Regions from separate parts of the Roseovarius sp. THAF8 genome, predicted to be linked through region 3. Evidence: riboswitches for the same ligand, from Rfam matches in the RefSeq annotation. Region 3 holds a riboswitch; each other region holds the start of a gene.
What was found. A riboswitch is a leader RNA that binds a small molecule or an ion and turns the genes downstream of it on or off. The one in region 3 is predicted to bind thiamine pyrophosphate.

Region 1: linked by a shared signal. The riboswitch ahead of FIU85_RS19315 (NUDIX hydrolase) and the one ahead of thiO (glycine oxidase ThiO) in region 3 are both predicted to bind thiamine pyrophosphate.
Region 2: linked by a shared signal. The riboswitch ahead of thiB (thiamine ABC transporter substrate binding subunit) and the one ahead of thiO (glycine oxidase ThiO) in region 3 are both predicted to bind thiamine pyrophosphate.

The regions. Positions count from the first base shown of each region.
Region 1 covers NZ_CP045410.1:3,930,459-3,937,182, forward strand. Annotated here, with positions in the region: gene thiD (bifunctional hydroxymethylpyrimidine kinase/phosphomethylpyrimidine kinase) at 1-563, opposite strand, end outside; gene FIU85_RS19315 (NUDIX hydrolase) at 560-1,009, opposite strand; TPP riboswitch at 1,044-1,178, opposite strand; gene FIU85_RS19320 (LysR substrate-binding domain-containing protein) at 1,167-2,078, opposite strand; gene FIU85_RS19325 (LysE family translocator) at 2,238-2,852, shown strand; gene FIU85_RS19330 (biotin--[acetyl-CoA-carboxylase] ligase) at 3,425-4,177, shown strand; gene FIU85_RS19335 (type III pantothenate kinase) at 4,198-4,968, shown strand; gene FIU85_RS19340 (ribonuclease J) at 4,975-6,642, shown strand.
Region 2 covers NZ_CP045410.1:2,512,515-2,519,238, reverse strand. Annotated here, with positions in the region: gene FIU85_RS12335 (SRPBCC domain-containing protein) at 1-309, shown strand, start outside; gene FIU85_RS12330 (YciI family protein) at 331-645, shown strand; TPP riboswitch at 885-995, shown strand; gene thiB (thiamine ABC transporter substrate binding subunit) at 1,029-2,021, shown strand; gene FIU85_RS12320 (thiamine/thiamine pyrophosphate ABC transporter permease ThiP) at 1,997-3,553, shown strand; gene FIU85_RS12315 (ATP-binding cassette domain-containing protein) at 3,540-4,235, shown strand; gene FIU85_RS22355 (hypothetical protein) at 4,445-4,882, opposite strand; gene FIU85_RS12305 (asparaginase) at 4,938-5,978, opposite strand; gene FIU85_RS12300 (invasion associated locus B family protein) at 6,141-6,668, shown strand; gene FIU85_RS12295 (L-threonylcarbamoyladenylate synthase) at 6,682-6,724, opposite strand, start outside.
Region 3 covers NZ_CP045410.1:3,628,572-3,635,295, forward strand. Annotated here, with positions in the region: gene FIU85_RS17675 (PleD family two-component system response regulator) at 1-653, opposite strand, end outside; gene FIU85_RS17680 (HesA/MoeB/ThiF family protein) at 855-1,868, opposite strand; gene FIU85_RS17685 (thiamine phosphate synthase) at 1,865-2,461, opposite strand; gene FIU85_RS17690 (thiazole synthase) at 2,458-3,231, opposite strand; gene thiS (sulfur carrier protein ThiS) at 3,235-3,432, opposite strand; gene thiO (glycine oxidase ThiO) at 3,416-4,414, opposite strand; TPP riboswitch at 4,511-4,611, opposite strand; gene FIU85_RS17705 (peptidoglycan-binding protein) at 4,834-5,814, shown strand; gene FIU85_RS17710 (exopolysaccharide biosynthesis protein) at 6,044-6,640, shown strand; gene coxB (cytochrome c oxidase subunit II) at 6,637-6,724, shown strand, end outside.

The sequences.
Region 1 (6,724 bases), 300 kb from region 3:
AGCAGGTCGGTGCTGTGCTCGCCCTTCAGATGCCCGCCCTTGAGCAGCACGTAATCGGAGCCAAGTGCCATGAGCTCGGGCAGGGCGGCTTGCATCGTCTCGGCGGTCCAGTCGTCTTCGCGGCCCAGTAACACGGCGGCTTCGGGCAGATTCGGGGTGATGACGCGGGCCAGCGGCACGAGCGCCTCGCGCACGGCCGAGACCGCTTCAGGGTCGAGCAGGGCATGGCCGCTCTTCGCGACCATCACCGGATCGAGCACGATGTTGTCTGCCCCGTGATGGCTCAGCCTGTCGGCCACCGCCTCGGCAATCCCGGCATTTGCGATCATCCCGATCTTCACCGCGTCGACGCGCACGTCGTCCAGTACCGCGTCGATCTGGGCGGCGACGAAATCGGGGTCCAGCGCCTGGAAGCAGCGAACACCTTGTGTGTTCTGCGCGACCACCGCGGTGATGGCGGAACAGGCATAGGCGCCAAGCGCGGACATGGCCTTGATATCGGCCTGGATGCCTGCGCCGCCTGAGGGGTCGGTGCCCGCGATGGTCAGGACATTGGCAATCATGACGGCACCTCTGACATCAAGGCGGCGGCCTCATGCGCGACCTCGGCCACATCGAGGCTCAGGGCGAGGCTGGTTCCCTTGAGGGCTTTAAGATCTACCCAACGCGCCTCCAGCGCGTCGTCCCCTGCAACCGGCTCTCCCGCCGTCCATCGGAACAGCACGGCGATCAGGATGAAATGCCGGCGCAGGGTGCCGGCGGGGCCGAGGTCAAACGCGTCAACTGCGGTGAACACGCGGAGCGGCTCGGCGGAAACGCCGGTTTCCTCCGACAGTTCTCTGGTTGCGGCCTCGAACAGCGTTTCGCCGTGGTCGATCTTTCCGCCCGGAAATCCCCATCGTCCCGCGTCGGGCGGATTTGCGCGGCGAACAAGAAGGACCTGGTTGTCGCGTATGACGGCGGCGATGGTCGCCGAAATCGGGCGGGGGACTGTCGATGGAGATGGCAAGGCGGCCTCGTCATGCTGAGGCCGGCAAGGGCAAGAGAGCGCTGCGATCCTGTCCCTTCGCCGGCATGATCCGGATCAGGTTCAAAGGGTCACCGCGCTGCCCAACGATCCTGCGACCGAAGCGCCAGCGATATCTCAGCCCCTTGTCGGGACACCCCTAGGTGGTTCCGAGCCTATCAGGATGGTGCACGAAATCAACGCCTCCCGCGCTGTAAATTGCCGGGTCCAGATGCCTGAGGGTCTCTTCCCGCAGCACTTGCGCAAGTCTTTCGGCAAAACGCGACAGGTTTGGCGCCCGCAACAGGCGCACCTCGATATTCGGCAACTCCGGCAGGCCAAGCTCCGAGCCGAGACAGGCGATATCCTCCGGCCTGCCGTGATCCGTGCGCACGGCTATGCCCAGACCACTGCGCAGGCCGGCCCAGACGGCGGGCAGGCTGGGCGTGGTGAGCGCGGCGCGCCAGCGCGTCCGGCTGTGGTCAAGCGTGGCAAGCGTGGCCTGCCGAAACAGGCAGGGGTGGTTGAACATGATGAGGGGGAGGGGGGCGGCAACGGCGACCTCCGGCAGATCGCGATGCGCCAGCCAGTGCATGGGGCATTCGCACAGGGTTTCGCCTTCGGTCGGGCTGCCGGGCCGGAAAAAGGCGATCGCGGCGTCGATGCGCCCGGCACGGACCTCTTCGGCGAGCCTGTGGTTTTCCCCGGCCTGCACGTCGACATGCACGTTTTCCACGTCCTGTCCGAACCTGCCGAGTGTCGCAGGCATCACGTCATCGAAGAAATCCTGCGGCAGGCCGAGTCGCACGGAGGCCTTGCCTGCCGCCGCGCCGACCGAGAGCGCGGCTTCGTCGTTCAGCGCGACGATACGCCGGGCATAGGCGATGAAAGCCTCGCCCGCTTCGGTCGGCACGAGGCCGCGTCCCTTGCGAACGAACAGAGTTGTGCCCGCCTGCTGTTCCAGCTTCTTGAGGTGCATGCTGACGGCGGATTGCGAGCGGCCGAGTTGCACGGCAGCGCGCGCGAAGCTTCCCAGATCCGAGCCAACGACGACCGTACGGAGCGCGTCCATGTCAAAGCTTGGCATTGGTTCCGATTCTCGAATTATAGGGTTTCGATCTATTTGATTTTCTTAAGTCATAGCCTTGGATACCCTACCGTTCAAGAGGATGCTCTCCGGCAGGACGCGATTTTGCGGCAGTCGAAGGAGAGCTTAAGGGCCAGAACCAAGATGATCGGAAATACCCTGATACTCATCGCGGCCGCCCTGCCGCTCATGGGCAGCCCGGGGCCGGCCACGATCAGCTTGGCGAGTCTGGGCGCTGCATTCGGGTTTTGGAACGCCCTGCCGTATCTCATGGGCATAATACTTGGAACCATCGTGGTGCTGGCGATCATCGCGACCGGCGTGACCGGGGTCATGTCTTCCGAGGCCTGGTTGCTGGTGGTCCTCCGCATTGCTGCGGTGGCCTATATTCTTTACCTGGCGTGGAAGATCGCGACGGCGCCTGTCGGGCAAGCGCCAACTGGCGCCGGTGGTCGTTCGGGCGTAGTCATAGGGTCGTTTCTACCGGGCCTCGGCCTTGCCGTGGCCAACCCCAAAGCCTACGCGGCGATCGGCGCCGTGTACGCCGGATACTCGATCACGCCCGAGCACCTCTTGCTTGACACGTTCTTGAAGTTCATCGCGTTGGCCTTCATGGCCGCGGTCGTGAATACTGCCTGGCTCGTATTCGGGAGCACATTCTCCCGCTTCCTGGAAGATCCGAGCGTGGGACGTGCAATCAATATCGTATTCGCTATCATGCTTGTTCTGTCGGTCGGCGTTGCGTTCCTCCTCGGTTGAACCTGCAGCGCTCGAGTTGGAGTTACAGCAATCCACGATCAGTCGCGCCGTTCGAGAACTGGAAGGTTCTCTTGTTGCACCCTCTTGGTCTAACCGCGCCTGTGGATCAGGTCATCCAGTTCGCTTCCAATGCAATGCGCCCGAGGCGACCGTCAGTAATATTCGATTGTTGGCGATTTCATTGGCGCTGCTCGATCGGGTCTACCTCCCTCAGTACTGTTGACGTGCGAGTTCGGCTTGCATTCTTGCTTCGGCGAGACTGATGCTTGTATACGACCCAAGACCCATCTCGCGTTGGCGTCCCCAGAACTAAAAGCGAAAGATCCAAAGGGACCCGCCGTCAGGCGGTTGTAAAGCCACAGGCACAGCCCGTCGCAAAGCCCGCCTGATTTGATTTTGCCATGATGATATCCTCCGTTTTATATACGTTCTAACGTGGGACTTCCCGGGTCATAAGGGGACCTGCGGAAACACTAAATTATTACGATGAAAGGAAAATCTATTCCAATGACACGCGGTGGGAACGTATGGCGCAACAAGGATGCCTCTCCGGCGGGAGTATTTTTCGAACGATGAAAGAGCCGTGGCCAGAAGGATACGGGCGGCGGGTGCTGGACGAGGTGGACAGCACCAATGCCGAGGCGGCGCGGATTGCGCCCAACCTGCAAGGGCCGGAGTGGATATTGGCCCGCCACCAGACGGCGGCGCGGGGGCGGCGCGGGCGGCCCTGGGCCAACCCGGAGGGCAACTTCGCGGCGACGCTGGTGATGCGGCCCACAGAAAGCGCCGACCAGGTGGCCCTGCGGTCCTTCGTGGCGTCGCTGGCGCTGTACGACGCCTTTGTCGCGGCGACGGGACGGCCCCTGGGCTTTGCGCTGAAATGGCCCAATGACGTGCTGCTGAATGGCGGCAAGCTGGCCGGGATCCTCTTGGAAAGCGCGGGCGCGGGAAGCAGCCTCAGCCATTTTGCCATCGGGATCGGGGTGAACCTGAAGAGCGCGCCCGAGGCGGGCGCGGTCGAGCCGGGCGCGGTGCGGCCCGTGTCGCTGTTGTCGGAGACCGGGGCGAAGATCGACCCCGAGGAGTTCCTCGATCTACTGGCGCCGGCCTATGCGCGGCTCGAGGCGCAGTTCGTGACCTACGGGTTCGCCCCCATTCGCGCGGCCTGGATGGACCGGGCAGCGCGGCTGGGCGAGGTGATCACGGCGCGGACCGGGCGCGAGACCTTTACCGGCACGTTCGAGACGGTGGACGCGGGCGGCAATCTTGTTCTAACAGATGCCAAATCGCGCCACGTCATCCCGGCGGCGGACGTGTTTTTCTAAGGGGAAGAGAGGGCGGTGCCATGCTTCTGGCGATCGACTGCGGCAACACCAACACGGTTTTCGCGATCTGGGACGGGTCGGAGTTTCTGTGCACCCTTCGCACCTCGACCCACCATGCGCGGACGGCGGATGCCTATTTCACGTGGTTCTCGACGCTGGTGAAGCATTACGAGATCGATCTGGACATCACCGACGTGATCATCTCGTCCACGGTGCCGCGTGTGGTGTTCAACCTGCGCGTCTTTGCCGACCGTTTCTTTGGCTGCCGGCCCATCGTGGTGGGCAAGCCGGAATGCGCCCTGCCGCGCCAGCCGCGGGTGGACGAGGGCACGCAGGTGGGGCCGGACCGGCTTGTTAATGCGGCCGGGGCCTATGACCTTTATGGCGGCAACCTGATCGTGGTGGATTTCGGCACCGCGACGACCTTCGACGTGGTGGCGGATGACGGGGCCTATGTGGGGGGCGTGATTTCCCCCGGCGTCAACCTGAGCCTAGAGGCCTTGCACATGGCGGCGGCGGCCTTACCTCATATCGACGTGACGAAGCCGCAGAAGGTGATCGGCACCAACACGGTGGACTGCATGCAGTCGGGCGTATTCTGGGGGTACGTGGGATTGGTCAACGGGGTGTGCGACCGCATCCGGGCCGAGTATGAGACGCCGATGAAGATAATCGGCACGGGCGGCCTTGCGCCGCTTTTCGCGCAGGGTGACCTGCTGTTCGACGAAATTAGAGAAGATCTGACGATGCATGGGCTGACCGTGATCCATGCCCATAACAAGGAAGGCTGATCGGGGATGAGCAGTGAGAGATTGACGTACCTTGCCCTTGGCGGGGCGGGGGAAATCGGCATGAACGCCTATGTCTACGGATACGGCGCGCCGGGCAAGGAGAGGTATATCCTTGTGGATCTGGGCGTGACCTTTCCGGACATGGACGGCACGCCGGGGGTGGACCTGATCTTCCCCGACATCGCGTGGCTGGAAGAGCGGCGCGACCAGTTGGAGGCGGTGTTCATCACGCACGCGCATGAAGACCACGTGGGGGCCGTGGCGCATTATTATGACCAGTTGGGCGCGCCCATCTATGCGCGGGCCTTCACCGCCAATATCGCGCGCCGCAAGATGGACGAGCATGGCCACCCCGAAAAGGCGGTGCAGACCGTGTCGCCCTGGCCCGAGACGACCGAAGCCGGGCCGTTCACGGTGGGGTTCGCGCCGATCTCGCATTCGATCCCGGAAAGTTCCGGCCTGGTGATCGACACACCCGCGGGCCGGATCGTGCATTCGGGCGATTTCAAGATCGACATGAGCCCCGTGGTCGGCGAGGCGTTCGACGAGGGAATGTGGGCCGAGATCGCCAGACCGGGGGTGAAGGCGCTGGTTTGCGATTCGACGAACGTGTTCAACGCCCATGAGGGGCGTAGCGAGAGCACCGTGGGCCCCGAGATCGAGAAGCTGGTGGCGGGGTGCAAGGGCATGGTCGTGGCGACCACGTTTGCCAGCAACGTCGCCCGGGTGAAGACGCTGGCCGAGGCCGGCGAGCGGGCCGGGCGGTCGATCTGTCTGTTGGGCCGGGCGATGCGGCGAATGATCGAGGCGTCGGTCGAGACCGGCGTGCTGACGGATTTCCCGCGCACGATCAGCCCCGAGGAGGTGCGAGAGATCCCGCGCGAGAACGTGATGTTGATCGTCACCGGCAGCCAGGGCGAGCGGCGCGCGGCCAGCGCGCAGCTGGCGCAGGGCAAATATAACGGGATCGAGCTGAAGCCCGGGGATACGTTTCTGTTTTCGTCCAAGACCATTCCCGGCAACGAGCGTGGCGTCATCCGCATCATCAACCAGTTCAGCGAACAGGGCGTGGATGTCGTGGATGACAGCAGCGGGCTCTACCACGTGTCGGGGCACGCCAACCGGCCCGACCTGAAGAAGCTGCACCAGATCGTCCAGCCGCAATTCGTGATCCCGATGCATGGCGAGCACCGGCACCTGCGCGAGCATGTGAAGCTGGCGGGGGAAAGCAAGCTGCACGGGGTGATGGCGCCCAACGGCACGATGATCGACCTATCCGGCAACCGCGCGGAGGTGGCCGAGTATGTCGAGACCGGGCGGACCTATCTGGATGGGTCGGTGAAGATCGGGGCGCTGGACGGCATCGTGCGGGATCGGATTCGCATGGCGCTGAACGGTCATGTCACGATCAACGTTATCCTGGACGAGAGCGACGAGCCGCTGGGCGAGCCCTGGTGCGAGATCATGGGGCTGGCCGAGACGGGCGGCAGCCGTGCGCCGCTGGTCGATGTTCTGGAAGAGGATCTCAGCCAGTTCATGGGGCGCGCGAAGTCGAAAACCCTGAGCGATGACGATGCGCTGGAAGACGGGTTGCGCAAGGTGGCGCGGCAGAGCGCGCTTGGCGAGATCGGCAAGAAGCCCGAGGTGACGGTGATCATCAGCCGGCTGTCGTAACGCGCGGCGAAGGGCGCGCGTGGGCTTTCGCCCACCCTACGCGGGTGTTGAGGAGCGGCGCGTTGGGGTGGGTTGGAAACCC
Region 2 (6,724 bases), 1.1 Mb from region 3:
ACCCGCGAAGGCCCCTGGCACTCCGAGATGCTGGATTCCGACGGCAACCGCTACCGCATGTCGGGCAACGTCACGCATGTCGACCCGCCGCACAGCGTCGGCTTCACCTGGACATGGCACCTGCCCGAGGGCATGCGCGCCCCCGAAAGCCACGTCACCTTCACCGTCACGCCCACGCGGGACGGCGCCCGGCTGACCATCGACCACCGCGACCTGCCCGACGACGACCGCGCCGCGCGCCACGAAACCGGCTGGACAAGCGGCCCGCTGGTCCGCCTCGCCCGCCACCTGCAAAGCCAACCCCACTGACCCCTGAAAGGAGACCGACACATGCCCAAGTACATCCTCGCCTATCACGGCGGCGGCCGGCCCGAGACCGAAGAAGAGGGGCTCAAGGCGATGACCGCCTGGGAAAGCTGGCTCGGCGGCCTCGGCGGCAAGCTCATCGACCCCGGCAACCCCGTCGGCATGTCCAAAACCGTCAGCATCGACGGCATCGCCGACAATGGCGGGTCCAATCCCCTCTCGGGCTATTCCATCGTCGAGGCCGCGGATGACGCCGAGGCCTGCGAGATCGCCCGCGGCTGCCCGATCCTCGATGGCGGCAAGGGCAGCGTCGAGGTCGCCCCGATCGTCGAAATGTAACCCACGCGTCCCGGGCTCGACCCGGGACCTCACCGGCCGTTTCGGGCCGTCAGCCCGCTCTCGACCGCCACAACGCCGCGCGGTGCGTCAACCCGGTGCCCCGGCGAAAATCGCACCGTCGCGATACCACCCGGATACCGACACGGGTACCGACATGCCGTTTTCGGCGATTCCCAACGCCTTAACCTTCCGATTCGCCGATTCACCTTGTCCCGACCCCGGCTTGCCCCTAGGTTCCTGTTGAAACCTCGGGGTGTCGCCCGGCCCGGCCCGGCGACTGAGATGCAGATCGCGAACCCGTTGAACCTGAACCGGCTGAAACCGGCGGAGGGAAGGTCATGCAGCCGCATCGCGCCGCACCCTCCACCGGAACGGAGGATGCCATGAAACACCTTGTTTTGACTGCGGGATTCCTGACTGCCGCCACGTCCGCCGTGGCGCAGGAGTCAGGCCAGACGCCCGAACTGACCGTTTACACCTATGACAGCTTCGTCGCCGAATGGGGCCCCGGCCCGCAGATCGAAAAGGCGTTCGAGGCCACCTGCAACTGCGACCTCAATCTCGTCGGCGTCGAGGACGGCGCCGCCCTGCTGGCCCGCGTCCGGCTCGAGGGAGAAAATACCGACGCCGACATCGTCCTGGGCCTCGACACCAACCTGACCGCCGCCGCCAAGGACACCGGCCTCTTCGCCCAGCATGGCATGACCCCCGACCTCGACCTGCCCATCACCTGGGACGACCCTGTCTTCCTGCCCTACGACTGGGGCTATTTCGCATTCGTGCACGACACCGACATGGACGCACCCAGCAATTTCAGGGCCCTGGCCGACAGCGACACCTCTATCGTCATCCAGGATCCCCGTTCCTCGACCCCCGGCCTCGGCCTGCTGATGTGGGTCAAGACCGCCTATGGCGACGAGGCCCCGGCGATCTGGGAGGGGCTCTCGGACAACATCGTCACCGTCACCAAGGGCTGGACCGAAGCCTACGGCCTCTTCCTCGAAGGCGAGGCCGACATGGTGCTGTCCTACACCACCTCGCCCGCCTATCACCTGATCGCCGAAGAGGACGACACCAAGACCGCCGCCACCTTCGACGAAGGCCATTACATGCAGGTCGAGGTGGCCGGCAAACTGGCCTCCACCGATCAGCCGGAGCTGGCCAACCAGTTCCTCGCGTTCATGCTGACCCAGGACTTCCAGTCGGTCATTCCGACGACCAACTGGATGTACCCCGCCGTGCAACTTGACGACGGCCTGCCCGACGGGTTCGAGACACTCGTGCAACCGGAAAAATCCCTGCTTCTCAGCGCCGAAGAGGCCGCCGCCGCCCGCGATGCCGCGCTCGACGAATGGCTGAACGCGCTCAGCCGCTAAGCGCCAGACCGGGATGGAGCGCCGCCGCCCTCGTGGCGGTGCTCATCTTCGGCGCGCTCCTGGCCGTGGCCCTGCGCGCCGAAACCGGGCGCGGCTTCACCGCCGCCGACTGGGCCGCCCTGCGCTTCACGCTGGTGCAGGCGACGCTCTCGGCGCTTTTCTCGGTGCTGCTGGCCGTCCCCGTCGCGCGCGCCCTCGCCCGCCGCCGGTTCCGGGGCCGCAGCCTGCTGATCGCGCTGCTGGGCGCCCCGTTCATCCTGCCCGTGATCGTCGCCGTGCTGGGCCTGATCGAGGTCTTCGGCCGCGGCGGCTGGGTCAGTGCGGCCCTGGGCACGCTCGGCCTGCCCCCGGTGCAGATCTACGGGCTGCACGGCGTCGTCCTCGCGCATGTGTTCTTCAACCTGCCCCTGGCCACCCGCCTTGTCCTGCAAGGCTGGCAGGAAATCCCCGCCGAACGCTTCCGCCTTGCCGCGCTTCTGGGCATCGACGGCTGGTCGATGTTCCGGGTGATCGAACTGCCGATGCTCCTGCGCCTGATCCCCGGCGCCTTCACCGTGATCTTCGCCATCTGCCTCACCAGCTTTGCCGTCGCCCTCACCCTCGGCGGCGGGCCGCGGGCGACCACGATAGAACTCGCCATTTACCAAGCGTTCAGGTTTGACTTCGATCTTGGGCGGGCCGCGCTCTTGTCCGCCGTGCAGCTTGGCCTGACGGTTTTCGCCGGTGGCATCGCCCTCTGGCTGGCGCGCGGCGAAGGGTTCGGCTCGGGCTTCGATCGCGGTTTGCGCCGGTTCGACGGAAAAACGACCACCGCACGGTGGGTTGACGCGCTGTTCATATGTGTGGCGGCAGTCTTCCTGCTCGTGCCGCTCATGGCCATCGCGCTGTCGGGCCTGCCCGGCTTTGCCGACATGCCGGGCCAGGTCTGGACCGCCGCGCTCACCTCGCTTGGCGTCGCGATGCTCAGCACGGCCCTGCTGCTCTGCATGGCGCTGCCCATGGCCACCGCCATCGCAACCGGACGGGGTCGTATGGTGGAAATCGCAGGCCTCCTGGGCCTCGCCGCGTCGCCGCTGGTGATCGGCACCGGGCTCTTCATCGCGATCCGGCCCTACGCCAATCCGCAGGCCTTCGCCCTGCCCGTCACCGCGCTGGTCAACGCCATCACCGTGCTGCCCTTCGCCTTGCGCATTCTCGTGCCCCGCGCCCGCGACATCGTGGCGCGCCAAGGCCGCCTCGGCCTCTCGCTCGGCATGGCCGGGCTGCCCTTCCTGCGCCATGTCCTGCTGCCCCGCCTGCGCCCGCAGATCGGCTTTGCCGCCGGACTGGCCGCCGCCCTCTCGATGGGCGATCTCGGCGTCATCACGCTCTTTGCCGATCCCGACGTGGCCACCCTGCCCTTGCAGATCTACCGCCTCATGGGCTCCTACCAGATGGAGGCCGCAGCCGCCGCCTCCTTCCTGCTGCTGATCCTGTCCTTCGGGGTCTTCTGGCTGCTCGACCGTGGGGGGCACCGCCATGCTGAAACTTGACGCCACCACCATCCGCAACGGCGGCTTCACGCTGGCCGCCGACCTGACCGTGCCGGAACGCGCGACCGTCGCCGTCATCGGCCCCTCGGGCGCCGGCAAGTCCACCCTGCTCGAAGGCATCGCGGGATTCCTGCCCTTGGCAGAGGGGCACATGACCTGGCACGGCGTCGACATCACCAATCAAGCCCCCGGAGCCCGCCCCGTCGCCATGCTGTTTCAGGAGGACAACCTTTTCCCGCACCTGACACTGGCGCAGAACGTCGGCCTTGGCCTCTCACCCAACCTGCGCCTGCCGCCCGCCGACAGGAGCCGCGTGACCCAGGCTCTGGACCGCGTCGGCCTGGCGGACATGGACGCCCGCAAACCCGGCGAACTGTCGGGCGGCCAGCGCAGCCGCGCGGCCCTCGCCCGCGTCATGCTGCAGGACAAGCCGTTGCTCCTGCTGGATGAACCCTTCGCCGCGCTTGGCCCGGCGCTGCGGATGGAGATGCTCGACCTCGTCGCAGAGATCGCCCGCGAAACCGGCGCGACCTTCCTGATGATCTCCCACGCGCCAGAGGACGCCCGGCGCATCACCGAACAGGCCATCCTCGTCGCCGACGGCACCGCGCATGCCCCGCGACCGACCGCCGACCTGCTCGACGATCCGCCGCCGGTCCTGCGCGACTATCTCGGCGCGTAGACCTTCATTTCAAAAGGAAAAAGCGGCACGGACCGACCCCTGACGGGGCCTGAGGATCAAGAGGACGGACACCTATGCACTCATCTGGGGAATGTGCCCGCCTTCCGGCCCGTGCCGCGGCCCGGGCGTTTCATGAAACACCACGGGCGTAAGAATGGGGCGTGCGCTCAGGATGGGGGGAAAGGCGCACGCCCCGGCCGGGTGACGGCCTAGGCGGGAAGGATGCCCGCCTCTTGTCCTGCCGCGACTTCGGCTTCGCTCAGCATGCCATCGGCATCAGAGTCCAGTTGCTCGAAAGTGCCGGCCGGCGCATCGGGCATCGCGGCCTGGAATTCTTCCATCGAGACCATGCCGTCGCCGTCGGTATCCGCTTCCAAGGCAAAGGCCAGGGCCGGAACGGTCAGGGCAAGCGCGAACGTCGCTGCAGAAAGTGTCTTGGTCATCTTTGGTTTCCCTTTTCTGGGTTCAGGTTGTCCGGGGCGTTTCTGCCCGCGGACCCTGAACATGATCGCGCCATTCCAATCCCGAAAGAGCCCGTCGCCGGATGAAAGCCGGTCGTGCGAAATCAGGCCTAAAGCGCCGGTTTTCCTCGGCATTGTGCTGCCGGTATTGGGCAGGGAAACGCCGCAACGCGAAAACCAGCGCATGGCGGATACCGCAATCGGCAGGATGTCGTCAAAGGCGCCGCGACTCCTTGAAGAGTCAGGCCAGCAGCCCGTCCACCGGCTTCACGATTCCGGTGCGCACCTTGCGGCGATTCAGGATCGGCGCGTTCATGAACTTCAGCGTCGCCGGATGCTCGGGCGCAAGCACACCGATGCGCACCAGCAAGGCGGCGATGGTGCAATTCGCGGCCCGCGTGCTGCCATCCGCAACTTTCAGCGCGATGCCCAGCTTCCTGGTCGGCGCAATGGCCACGAAGAAGCCTTCGGCGCCAGTCTTCAGCGCCACGGGATCGTGGCAGGCTTTCATCAGCTCGGTACAGGCGCGTTTCTCGCCCGCCACCAGCAAGGGATTGGCGATCATCGCCTCGCGCAGCCGCACCGCAGCATCCTGCCGCGCGCCACCGCCTTCGGTGGCACTGGCGAACCAGCCCATGGCGCGCCCCATCCCGCGCATTGTGGTGATCGAGTTGGGCGCGTTGCACCCGTCTGGCGCAAATCCCGGGCTGCGCTCTCCGGTCAGTTCCTCGAAAGCCTCGAAACAGGCGCGCTGCACCGGGTGGTCCGGGTCCACGTATTCGGGCCCGCCGTTCAGGTGCTTCGACAGGGTCATGAACCCGGCATGTTTGCCGGAACAATTGTTGTGCACCTGGCAGGGCGATCCGTCGGTTTTGATCAGGTGATTGAACGCGGCGCGGTCCTGCGGCATCTGCGGGCCGCAGCGAAAATCGCCGTCGCTCAGGCCCAACCCGTGGATCCAGTCGTTCACCGCATCGGTATGCACCGCCGCGCCCTGGTGCGAGGCGCAGGCCAGGGCCAGCTGCTGCTGGGTCAGGCCGAACGCATCCGCCGCACCGCTATCGACCAGCGGCATCGCCTGGATCATCTTGGCCGAGCTGCGCGGATAGATCACCGCGTCCGGGTCGCCCCATGCCTCGATCACCTCGCCTTGCGCATTGCAGATCACGGCATGGCCCAGATGCAGGCTTTCCACGATGTCTCCGCGCCAGATTTCGGTCAGGGGAACGGCATTCGTCACTTGGGGCCTCCGGTCGTCGGGCTGGTCGTCTCGGCGCGTCATTCCTACGGCGAAAATTCGCCAATTGCACCTTTCATGTCTCGCGTGTTTCAGGCTAGTATTGCAATGTCGAGAAGGAAATGGCTGCACGTGCAGAAAATCCCGTCAGGGGGTGAGTGCCGCCAGGGACGATTGAGGCAAAAGGACAGCTTGGAGGCTGGACAAATGGGATCATTCAAAGCATTCGGCGCCGCCGCGGCCCTGTTGGCCATGGTCGCGTCGGGCGCAACCGCACAAGACGAAAGCACCAACCAGGTCGCCGCGAAAACCGCGTGGAGCGTGTTCGAGGACGCCGACCCGAAAGAGTGCTGGGCCGTCAGCTCACCCACCGAGACGGTGAACACCAAGGATGGGCGCGTCGTCGCCGTCCGCCGTGGCGACATCCTGCTGATGACCTTCTTCCGGCCCGGCGCCGGCGTGGACGGTCAGATCACCTTTACCGGCGGCTACCCCTTCGCGGGCGGCTCGACCGTGAACGTCAATATCGGCGGAACCGAGTTCGAGATGTTCACCGAGGGCGAGTGGGCCTGGCCGGCAAGCGCGTCCGACGACGCCAAGATCATCGCCGCGATGAAGCGGGGCGCCGATGCCGTGCTCACCGCGCGGTCCGGGCGGGGCACGGTCACCAAGGACACGTTCTCGCTCCTGGGCTACACCGCCGCCCTGGAAGAAGCCGAGAACCGCTGCAAGTAAGCCTGGCCGCAAGCTAGCCGATGACGTCGCGCGGGGCCGCCGCGCGGCGCAAACGG
Region 3 (6,724 bases):
CGCGAGACGGCCTGTGCCATGTCGCCGATCAGGACCGCGTAGTAGGTGGAGTCCATCATCTTGAAATAGGTTTCCGCCATGGGCAGGTTGACGCAGATGGCGGAGGTCTGGCGCAGGCGCAGGTTGCCCTGCTTGAGAAGGAAGTTCTCCATCGACACCATGCTGACGGCACCTTCGACGTCGTCGAGAATGATCTCGCCGTCGAACGCGGCGGTTGGGAACAGTATGGCTTCCTGCTTGAGCACATGTTCGTGCAGCAACCGCGCCTGGGCGCGTTCCGCAAGAATGTTGCGGGCCATTTCCAGGCGGATCTTCAGTTCGACCATTTCGAGCGGCTTGGTGATGTAGTCGTTGGCGCCGGCCATGAAGGCGGCGTCGATGGACGCCTTGTCGGTCAGCGCGGAGAGCATCACGATGGGTGTCGCCTGGTGGTGCGGGATGGCTCTCAGTTGCCGAACCAGTTCGATCCCGTCCATCGGCATCATGCGGATGTCGACGATGAAGCACTCCACGGGCTTGGTCTTGGCGGCAGCGATCTGCAGGGCCTCTGGCCCGGTAAAGGCGGTTTCGACGTCCCTGTAGCCCAGCTGTTCAAGCCGCGTTCTGAGCAAGTCGCAGAAGATCGGCTCGTCATCTATCGCAAGGATCCGCATTGTTTCTCTTTCCAGCCTATTATTCTGTTCGCTCCCTGATTGTTCTCGCCCAATTCGGGCATTATTGTGGCGCAACGTTGAAATAAAGAGATTTTTCAAAGATTAATCGCGCCAGGATGGTGTTGGCGTTCTCGGTGGGGCGCGACCGGCCGCTATTCAACGCACCAGGACCGCAATCTTCGGGTGTCCTGCCCCGGCGGTTCAGCCCAGATCGGTCGGCTCCGGCAGCGCGCTCGCGCCGGGTGCGTCGCCGGTGGCGACAAGAGCGATATCGCCGTCCCAGTGGCGTTGCAGATGCCTGGCGGCCTGCCAGGCTCGCAGGCCGGAGCGACAGGCAAAGACCGCGCGCTGTCCGGTCGCGGGGGGCTGGAGCCGGCCCGCGATGACGTCCGATACGCTGCTCCGCCGTGCTTGGGGCGAGACAGGGGTCGGCGCTTCCTCGGTGCCGCGAAGGTCGACGACGATATCGGTTGGCTTGAGGTGGTCGGTCGCGATGAAATGCAGGCCCTGCGCCGGCTCGGGGGCCGTGTCGAAGCGAAAGCTGCTGCTGCGAAAGGCCTGCATGTCGACGGTGAGCAGATGGCCCAGCGGGGACGGAGTCTGCCCGGTGAGGCAGGCCAGCGCCATCTGGGCCTGCGCCGCGCCGATCATGCCCACCACCGGCCCCATCACGCCCGCCGTGGCACAGGTGGCGGCGCGGTCGGGAAGATCGGGAAACACGGCGCGCAGCGAGGGCGCGGTGCCGCAGAAGCCGCCGACATAGCCCGAAACGCCCAGCACGGAGGCGCTGACAAGGGGCACGCCGGCGGCAAGGCACGTGTCGGAGAGGATGTAGCTGACCGCGAAACTGTCGGCGCAATCGAGCACCAGGCTGGCCTGCGCCACGAGGTCGGGCGCATTGGCGGGATCGAGCGGGCGGGCAAGGGGGGCAATGCGGCAGTCGGTATTGAGGCGGCGCAACGTGTCATGCGCGGCCTCGACCTTGGGCCTGCCGATGTCGTCTTCGCGAAAGAGTGTCTGGCGGTGCAGGTTGCCCAGGGAAACCGTGTCGCCATCCACCAGGGTCAGCCGTCCGATCCCCGCGCCCACCAGGTATTGCAGCGCCGGGGCGCCCAATCCGCCAGCCCCGACCACAAGCACATGCGCCGCCTTCAGCGCGGCCTGTCCGGCCTCGCCCATGCCGGGCAGGCAGGTCTGGCGGGCATAGCGGGTCATCGCGTCGCCGCCAGCCAGGCGCGCACCCGGGTTTCGGGGGCGTCGTTGAGCGTGATGTCGGTGACCGCGGCCACCACGTCTGCGCCTGCCTCGAAGGCGCCGGGCGCGCGTTCCACCGAAAGGCCGCCGATGGCGATCAGGGGCAGGTCGCCGATCAGGCCGCGCCACTGGGTCAGACGGTCGAGGCCCTGTTCGTGCCATTTCATCTTTTTCAGGATGGTGGGATAGATCGGACCCAAGGCGATGTAGTCGGGATCGAGCGCAAGGGCGCGTTTGAGTTCGGCCCTGTCATGGGTGCTTATGCCGAGGCGCAGGCCGGCATCGCGGATGGCGGATATGTCAGCTGTATCAAGGTCTTCCTGGCCAAGGTGGATGTAGCTGCAGCCGGTGTCGATCGCCTCTTGCCAGTGGTCGTTTACGACAAGGGTGCAGCCGTGGCGCGCGCACACGGCCCTGGACCGCAGCACATGGTCGCGCAGCGTATCGGGCGCGGCATCCTTGACGCGCAGTTGCACCAGCTTGATGCCCAGCGGGACCAGCCGCTCGATCCAGTCGGCGCTGTCGAAGATGGGGTAGAAGCGGTCCAGTCTCATTCAAGAAACGCCTTGCCAAGAACCGGGGTGGAGGGGGCGGCCATGTCGCGCGGCTCCATCGGCTCGGCGGACTGCGCCAGTTTTCCGGCCCTGAGGGCGAGGGAGAAGGCTTCGGCCATGGCCGCCGGATCGCCCGCCTTGGCCACGGCGGTGTTGAGAAGGATCGCGTCGTAGCCCAGTTCCATCGCCGCCGTGGCTTGCGAGGGCAGACCCAGCCCGGCGTCGATCACCAGCGGCACGTCCGGGAAATGCGCCCGGAGCGCGCGCAGGCCGAAGATGTTGTTCAGGCCCAGCCCCGATCCGATGGGGGCGCCCCAGGGCATCAGAACCTCGCAGCCCGCGTTGAGCAGACGGTCGGCAACGACGAGATCCTCGGTGGTGTAGGGAAAGACCTGAAACCCGTCCTCGGTCAGGATGCGGGCGGCCTCGACCAAGCCGAAGACATCGGGTTGCAGTGTGTCTTCCTCGCCGATGACCTCGATCTTGATCCAGGGCGTGTCGAAGACCTCGCGCGCCATGTGGGCGGTGGTCACGGCCTCTTTCACGCTGTGGCATCCGGCAGTGTTGGGCAGGATATGCACGCCCAGGCCGCGGATCAGGTTCCAGAAATCCTGTCCGGCGCGGTCCTGCCCGCTTTCGCGGCGCAGCGATACGGTGGCGACGCTGGCGCCGCTGCGCCGGAACGCCTCGGCCAGGATGGCGGGCGAAGGGTATTGCGCGGTGCCGAGCATGAAGCCGTTGGCCAGCGTGGTGCCGTAGAAATCTCGCATCGCTCAGCCGCCCTGCATCGGGGCCAGAACCTCGATGCTGTCGCCGTCCGCCAGAGCGTGATCGCCGCGCAGGGATGCGGGCACGAACGTGCCGTTCACCGCTGTCGCCACCTTGGCGTCGCCATAGCCGTGGGCGTCCAGCAGGTCGGCCAGGGTGGCGGCCTCGGCGTGCACTGGCGTGCCGTTAAGCTGCAATCTCATCGGAAACCTCCGGTGTCTTGTCGTGAAGGATCAGGTCCGCGACCATGCGCGCGAGGGCCGGCGCCAGAAGGAAGCCGTGCCTGTAGAGTCCGTTGGCCCGGATCAGGTTCCCGTCGCGGCGGATGCGGGGCAGGTTGTCGGGAAAGGCGGGGCGGCTGTCGACGCCGATCTCGACCACCTCGGCCTCGCCGAAGGCGGGGTTGAGCGCATAGGCCGTGCCCAGCAGTTCCAGCATCGCACGGGCGGTGACGTGCCGGCCCGCCTGGCCTTCGACCATCGTGGCCCCCAACATGTAAAGGCCGTCACCCCGGGGCACCACGTAGATCGGCACGCGGGGGTGCAGCACGCGGACGGGGCGGGTGAGCGACACGTCCGGGCACGAGAGGATCATCATCTCGCCCTTGACGCCGCGCAGATCGGCAAGCCGGTCGCGCGCCGCAAAGCCGCGGCAGTCGATGGTCAGACCCTTCCGCGCATGGGCTTCGGGGTCGGCCTCTTCCTGAATGAGCTTCGCGCCATCGGCGGCGAGGCTGTCGCGCAGCGCGGCGAGGGCGGCGCGGGGCGAAAGATGCGCCTCTGTGTCGAAAAAGAGGCCCCGCGTGAAACGGGCGCCGAGGTCGGGCTCGAGCTGCGAGATCTCGGGGCCGGTGACGGCGCGGTGGCCGCTCGTCAGGCGTGCAAAGCGGGCGAGATCGGCCTTGTCGCGCCCGGGCGACACGACAAGAGAGCCGCGCCGCCGGACAACGGCGCCGGTCTGTGCCTCCCACCAGTCGGCGGCCTCGCAGCCCAGCCGCACCACCGCCTCTTCGGCGCTTTCGCCTTCGCAATGGGGCGCCAGCATCCCGCCGGCCCACCAGGAGCAGGCATGCGGACCCGGCGCGGCGTGACGATCGACAAGGGTCACTTTCGCTCCCCGGTCCAGCAGGGTGCGGGCGACACAAAGACCGGCAACGCCGGCGCCTATGATGACCACGGATGTCATGCCGATGCGTCTGACCGGCACTTGGATGGATTGAGGATCATTGACGCGCCTCTTTGCTTGGGGCGTGCCAACGCGGAAAAGAGGTAAGTGCTGTCGGTGCACGTTCTACCCGTTCCCTACGCCGGTATTGCCCGGATCAGGTTCGACGGGTCGGTGCGTGCACCTCTCAGCCCTTTGCGGCCCCCCGACGGATGATATGTGACTTGCGGACCGGAACGATGCGCCCCGGTGCAGCTTCGTGCGTCATGGATACGTGACGTTGCTTCAATCTGCAACATGCGAAACCAGACGATTGCGGCGCCGGGTTCCGCAACATGCTGCGCATTGGGCTGGCCCAGTGGCCGAATTTTGCCGTCCGGCTTGACCTTTCGGCGGCGGCAGGCGTTATTCTTTTCCAGACGTAATGGAAGGGATTTCCTTTGTTCGGATCGCGTACCTCGTTTCTGCCTTGGAAGGGTTATGTCGCCTCGGCCTTCGTAGTGGTGCTGGGCGGCGGTGCTGTGTTGGCGCAGACGGAAACGGCCGAGCCGTTGCCGGAACCGCCTGCAACCACTGTCAGCCCGCTGGACCCACCCCGGGAGTCGCAAGAGGGTGCCGGGATCGACGTCATGGGCGCGGAGACAGACCGCGATGCGCCTGCGGTGACGGAACCCGCCGCGGCGGAGGATCCCGGAACGACGGGCGCGGCCGAGACGGAGACGGCCGCCGCGACGTCGTCCCTGGTGGAGCAGGTGGCGGCCTGCTATGCCGGTACGTCCGATGCGGCCAGCGACGAAGAGGTGCGGTTGCAGTTCGTGCTGGACAGCGCCGGGCTGCTGCTGGGGATCCCCGAACATGTCGGCGCGGAGTCGCAATCGGCTGTCCAGCGGCGGCTGTATCTGGATGCCGTTGTCGCGCTGGAGGAGTGCGCGCCCTATTCCGTCAGCGGGGTTGAGACCACGTACGCGGCGACATTCACTCCGGCCGCGGTCACGTCGATTGCCGTTCTCGACACGGCAGGTTGGCCCGAGACGCCGCCCGTGCTTGGCACGGCGCGCGTGGATCAGACGGCGTCGGCCAGCGAGGATATTGAGGCCGCACTGGATCTGTCGCGCGACGAGCGGCGCGAGATCCAGAATCGCCTGCGCTTGGTCGAGTACGATCCGGGCGGCGCGGACGGGGTGTTCGGGCCGAATACGCGCACCGCGATTTCCACGTGGCAGGAGGCGCGCGGCTTTCCCGTCAGCGGCTATTTCAACGACGTGCAGCTGGCCGCGCTGCGGGAAGAAAGCCAGGCCGAATACGAAGCGTTTCAGCGGACCGAGCCCAAGCCCAAGCCAAAGCGCAAGGCCGAGAGGGTTCGCGTATGCAAGCGCGGTGTGTTCGGCGTGCTCTACGACTGCAGGTTCGTCTGGCGCTGACGCGCCGGCCTGCAGGCTCGGCTTTGCGCGGGGTTCATGCGATCGGCAATTATTCAGGTATGCCGGGAACTTGAGCGCAGTTGCGGCGTTCCTTCGTCGGAACGGAAAGTCGGGCAATGGGTCTGGGACAGTTTTCTAGCAGGACGAGTGAACCGCGCGGGCACGGCGCATGGGTGCCGGCGTGTGGTTGTGCGCGTTCGCGTGTTCACGGACCGCAGGGCGTGATGCCATGAGCCACGAGGCCGAAGCTCCTACGGCGCATCCGCTGACGGATGTGATCTCAAGGATCAGGTCGCTGGCCGATCGACCCGAGGTTACCGTGGACGAAATTGTCGGTGCCGCGGGGCAGGCGGGCATTCTGCCACTGATCTTTGTGCCGGCCCTGATCGCAGCCACACCGCTGTCGGGCATTCCCGGCGTGTCGATGGTGTGCGGGTTGCTGATCGCGCTTTTTTCCGCCGAGATGATCTTGGGCCTGAAAAAGTTCTATTTGCCCGAAAAGTTGAAGAAAAAGACGATTGACGGTGCCAAGCTGGACCACGCGATGCGGCAGATCCTGCCGATCATGCAATGGATAGAGCGCCATACCGGACAGCGCCTGTCCTTCCTTTTCCATCGCCCGATGACCTGGGTGCCGCAGTTGATCTGCCTGATGACCGGGCTGGCCATGCCGTTTTTGGAGTTCATTCCGTTCTCGGGGTCCGTCGCGGCCACAGGTGTCTGCCTGCTGGTCATGGCCATGTTGACAAGGGATGGCGTGGTATTTCTGCTGGCGCTGCTGCCTTACGTGATCGGCGGGGTTTTGATCGCGCGGTTCCTGTTGTGAGGCGGCTGGCGATTGCGGCCTCGGTCATCGGGCTGAGCGCATGCACCGGGCCGCAATCCGTGCTGGACCCGGCGGGGCGAGACG